DNA from 2 places in the Flavobacterium sp. DSR2-3-3 genome. Region 1 is predicted to be linked to the other one. Evidence: riboswitches for the same ligand, from Rfam matches in the RefSeq annotation. Region 1 holds a riboswitch; the other holds the start of a gene.

What was found. A riboswitch is a leader RNA that binds a small molecule or an ion and turns the genes downstream of it on or off. The one in region 1 is predicted to bind S-adenosylmethionine.
Region 2: it holds a riboswitch for S-adenosylmethionine, as region 1 does, so the genes downstream of both, ACP7AQ_RS04945 (Na+/H+ antiporter NhaC family protein) here and ACP7AQ_RS00205 (homocysteine S-methyltransferase family protein) in region 1, are expected to answer to the same signal.

The regions. Positions count from the first base shown of each region.
Region 1 is NZ_JAFCUP010000001.1:45,475-47,878, forward strand. Features, by position in the region: gene ACP7AQ_RS00200 (hypothetical protein) at 1-140, opposite strand, end outside; gene ACP7AQ_RS00205 (homocysteine S-methyltransferase family protein) at 241-1,290, opposite strand; SAM riboswitch class I at 1,585-1,704, opposite strand; gene ACP7AQ_RS00210 (NAD(P)/FAD-dependent oxidoreductase) at 1,797-2,404, opposite strand, start outside.
Region 2 is NZ_JAFCUP010000002.1:505,314-507,717, forward strand. Features, by position in the region: gene ACP7AQ_RS04945 (Na+/H+ antiporter NhaC family protein) at 1-866, opposite strand, end outside; SAM-I-IV-variant riboswitch at 921-1,017, opposite strand; gene ACP7AQ_RS04950 (hypothetical protein) at 1,145-1,567, opposite strand; gene sucD (succinate--CoA ligase subunit alpha) at 1,783-2,404, opposite strand, start outside.

The DNA of each region.
Region 1 (2,404 bases):
GCTCTTTTCCTTCGGCTAAAAAGCCTAAAAAAAGGAGCTCCACTACTATCCCTCACGCAGTTTTGTAGTTTTAATATCATTGCGAGGAACGAAGTAATCTCATCCAGTAAATCCTGCAACGTCATTCTCTTTTTTGTCATTCCGCTCGCGATAACTGAGGTTGAACTACTGTAACATCTCGCAAACATCTATTTTTAAACATACCTACAAGGTTTGAAAAAAACCTTGCAGGAAATTTAATTACATGGTCGCAGTCGAAACTCTAGGTTTGTACTCTTTTGCAATATCAGCAATCAATTTGATATGTTCCGGCGTTGTTCCGCAACAACCGCCTATGATATTGACTAAATTATCGTCTAAATATTCTTTGATAAAGGCTTGCATCTGTTCCGGCGTTTCATCATACTCTCCAAAAGCGTTGGGTAATCCTGCATTAGGATGAGCCGACACGTTGAAAGAAGTATTTTGTGATAAGGTTTGTAAATACGGTTTCAGCAAATCAGCTCCTAAAGCACAATTAAAACCTACGCTCAACAACGGAATGTGCGAAACCGAAACTAAGAAAGCTTCTACGGTTTGACCTGAAAGTGTTCTTCCTGATGCATCGGTAATGGTTCCGGAAACCATGATTGGAATATCAATATTGCGTTCGTCTTTGACTTCTTCAATAGCGAAAAGTGCCGCTTTGGCATTTAACGTATCGAAAATGGTTTCCACCAATAATAAATCACTTCCTCCTTCAATCAACGCTTCCACTTGTTGTTTGTAAGCAATACGTAAATCATCAAAAGTTACCGCTCTGTAACCCGGATCATTTACATCTGGCGACATACTCGCCGTTCTGTTTGTTGGTCCAATTGAACCGGCTACAAAACGAGGTTTATCTGGATTTTTGGCCGTAAATTCATCGGCTACTTCTCGGGCAATTCGTGCCGATTCGTAGTTAAGTTCATAAACAATATCTTCGAGATGGTAATCTGCCATTCCAATGGTGGTTCCAGAAAAAGTATTAGTTTCAACAATATCTGCTCCCGCTTCAAAATAGGCGGCGTGAACTGCACGAATCGCTTGTGGCTGAGTTATTGACAATAAATCGTTGTTTCCTTTTAAGGAATGTGGAAAATCTTTAAAACGTTCTCCACGGAAATCCTCTTCAGAGAAATTGTAACGTTGCAACATGGTTCCCATAGCTCCATCGAGTATGAGTATGTTTTTTTTGATGGCATCATGGATAAGCCCCTTAGCCCCCGAAGGGGGAACTCCTAAACTATCTTTTAAAATCTTTGACATAACTTTTATTTCTTGCAAATCTCGAGACCTATCGAGATTCGTTCTTTTGATTAATAAATACAAAAGTTCACTATTTTAAATCTATAGCCCCGATTGCAGTGGTATCCTTTTTTTATTTTACCTTATTAGGGTTTAAAACCCTAATAAGGTAAAATAAAAAAAGATATAGCGTAAAGCGGGAACGGTACTGGCAAAAAAACGCCAATTGTTCGCTCCTGATACTTAAAATAATTCAGCAGGCTAAAAATATATGTTGTCAAGAAAAGGTTTGAGAAATACTGGGTGAGTATTCGTGTGTTATCTATCTTTGATACTGAAACTGGTTCTGTATAAAGTAGAATGTAGCACCTTCTTTAAAGATAAAGGGTTGCTAAGGTTTCATCGGGTCTTTCCCTCCGCCTTTCGTGATAACTTTCAATAAATATAGGAACAGTGCAAAGTAAAGACAAAGCGCTAATACTTGCAAGTATTAGCGCTTTATTTTTTAACTAGTTTGTACTAAGTTGTTAAACTATGGCTTTAACCACGGCTTTTGGAGCTTCTTTACGAGTTCCGTCAAATCCGTCAACACCAGAAACTGTAGTATATTTCAATACATATTTTTTCCCCGGATTGATGATTTGGTAGGCTGCCTGACACATCATAGTTGCTTCGTGGAATCCACAAAGAATCAATTTCAGTTTTCCTGGATAAGTGTTTACGTCACCAATGGCAAAAATTCCCGGAATATTCGTTTGATAATCCAAAGCATTATTTACTTTGATGGCATTTTTTTCAATGTCTAATCCCCAGTCTCCAATAGGACCTAACTTTGGAGTTAATCCAAAAAGCGGAATAAAATAATCCGTTTCTATAGTACGATGCGCTCCATTTTCCTCAATATCGATTGACTCCAAATGTTCGGCTCCATTCAAACCAACAACTTCTGCCGGCGTGATCATTCTTATTTTCCCTAAATCTTTTAACTCCTGCACTTTTTCGACCGAATCCAAGGCTCCTCTGAATTCATTTCTACGGTGAATTAAAGTCACTTCGGAAGCAATATTCGACAAGAAAATACTCCAGTCTAAAGCAGAATCTCCTCCACCAGCAATCACCACTCTTTTGTCTCTAA
Region 2 (2,404 bases), on a different contig from region 1:
TCAGTCATACTAGTAAAGCCTTCATATATCTTTTGCGTAAACTCCATTAGCGTAAATGAACCACTAAAATATCCAATTATACCTGCTAATAAAGTACCAATAAGCAATGTTGAAAATACATTAACACCCACAACCGCTAATATGATTACTAAAATGTAAGGTACAGTTGCTATCCATGAAAAATCATTTTTTGCAATGGCAACGGTCACAATATCCGAGTTCAAACCAAGATAAAAGAACACCAGAATAGTAAAAACTGCAGCTGGAAAAGCAATAAACAAGTTAATTTTGAACTTGTCTTTTAGATCACATCCTAATGACTGCGTTGCTGCGATGGTAGTGTCAGAAATCATGGAAAGATTGTCTCCTAACATAGAACCACCTAATAAAGCGCCAGATATCAATGGTAATGAAGCGCCACTTTTATCAGCTAATGCGACAGCGATTGGACCAATCGCTACAATTGCACCTACTGAAGTTCCTGTAGCAGTTGATAAAAATGAAGCAATCAAGAAAATCCCCAATGGAAAATAGGCAACGTCGATAGTATTTATTCCAAGATTCACCAGAGCGTCAACTCCGCCCATCGCGTTACTTACCACCGCGAAAGCGCCGGCCAATAAATAAATTAAACACATCGTCATGATTTTGCTTTCTCCACATCCTGCAATTAGTGTAGCAACTTTAACGTCAGTTGAAGATTTGAATAACAAAAAAGCAGCAATAATACCCACCAGAACAGCGACTGGCGATGGAAAAGCATAAAAATCTTTTAGAATAATTCCTGCTCCTAAAAAAGTAAAAATAAAAATAAATAAAGGAATTAATGCAAAGGCACTTCCTTTGTCTTTGGAAAATAAAGTCATAAAAATAATTTACAATTAAAAATTATGACGAAAAACAAAGCTAAAAATGGGAATGTAAACAACATTTTTTCCAAAGGATTTGGCTTATCGTTTTAGCACCTTGCTTGCTGTTGCAGGTTGCTATCCTATTGTAGGATTCGTGATAACGGGTGCAAAAGTAATTAATTATTTATGAAATATTTGGAATTTCATTCAAAAAATAATAATTCAAAAAAAAGCGCCACATAAAAATATGACGCAATTACAATTAAGATATTGAAAAAACAGGCTTTAAATAATTAAAAAGCTACATTCCATTTTGGTAATCTTCCATTTTCGTCAAGGAAATTTTGCAAAACTTGTCCTTCTACAAATGTTGGGATTACTTTCGTATTGTCATTGAATGTTTCATACCAAACCACTTCAAGCGTGCTGATATCTTCTATTTTCATTTGTGCTGGCCAAGAATATTTTCTTCCAGTTTTTGCAAATTGGTGTCCTTCTACAATTTTATCTTTCAAGCCACCATTTTTAATTTTCAAAGTTCCGTTATTTTGAATAGTTCCAGTAGAACCAACCATAATTAACTCTTTTTCATCTCCAACGGAATACACTAAAAATACTCCAGATCCTTCTGAAGCATTACAAACTTCTGCTAAACTATCTTCTGTAGTAAATGAAAACTGATTGGTAACTTTAAATTTTTTTAATTCTTTGTACATGTTATTTTATTTTTATTTGAACTGGCTTCGGCAAAAAAATACCCCACAAAACCGTGAGGTCAATTAGAAACCATTCGTTTATGTTTATTCTTATTAGGATTGCAGCTAAAAAACAACTGCATTTAATAAAGTGCAAAGATATTTCTTTAATTCAATTTATAATAAAAAAGCCCCACAAATGTGAGGCTTTTAAAGATATTTAATCAGAGTTTAGATTAACCTAAAACTTCTTTTACTTTTTTACCAATTTCAGCTGGAGAATCTACTACGTGAATTCCACATTCTCTCATGATTTGTTTCTTAGCTTCGGCAGTGTCATCTGAACCACCAACAATTGCACCTGCATGTCCCATTGTACGTCCTGCTGGAGCGGTAACTCCTGCAATGAATCCTACAACTGGTTTACGGTTACCATCAGCTTTGATCCAATGGGCAGCATCCGCTTCTAATTGTCCACCAATTTCACCTATCATTACGATACATTCTGTTTCTGGGTCGTTCATCAATAATTCAACTGCTTCTTTTGTAGTGGTTCCAATAATTGGGTCTCCACCAATACCAATTGCAGTAGTGATTCCTAGTCCTTGTTTTACCACCTGGTCAGCTGCTTCATACGTTAATGTTCCCGATTTAGAAACAATACCGACAGTTCCTTTTTTGAAAACAAAACCTGGCATGATACCAACTTTAGCTTCACCCGGAGTAATTATTCCTGGGCAGTTAGGTCCTATTAATCGAGCGTTTCTTTCTTTAACATAACTATTTGCTTTTATCATGTCAGCAACAGGAATTCCTTCAGTAATTGCAATAATTACTTTTATTCCAGCGTCTGCAGCT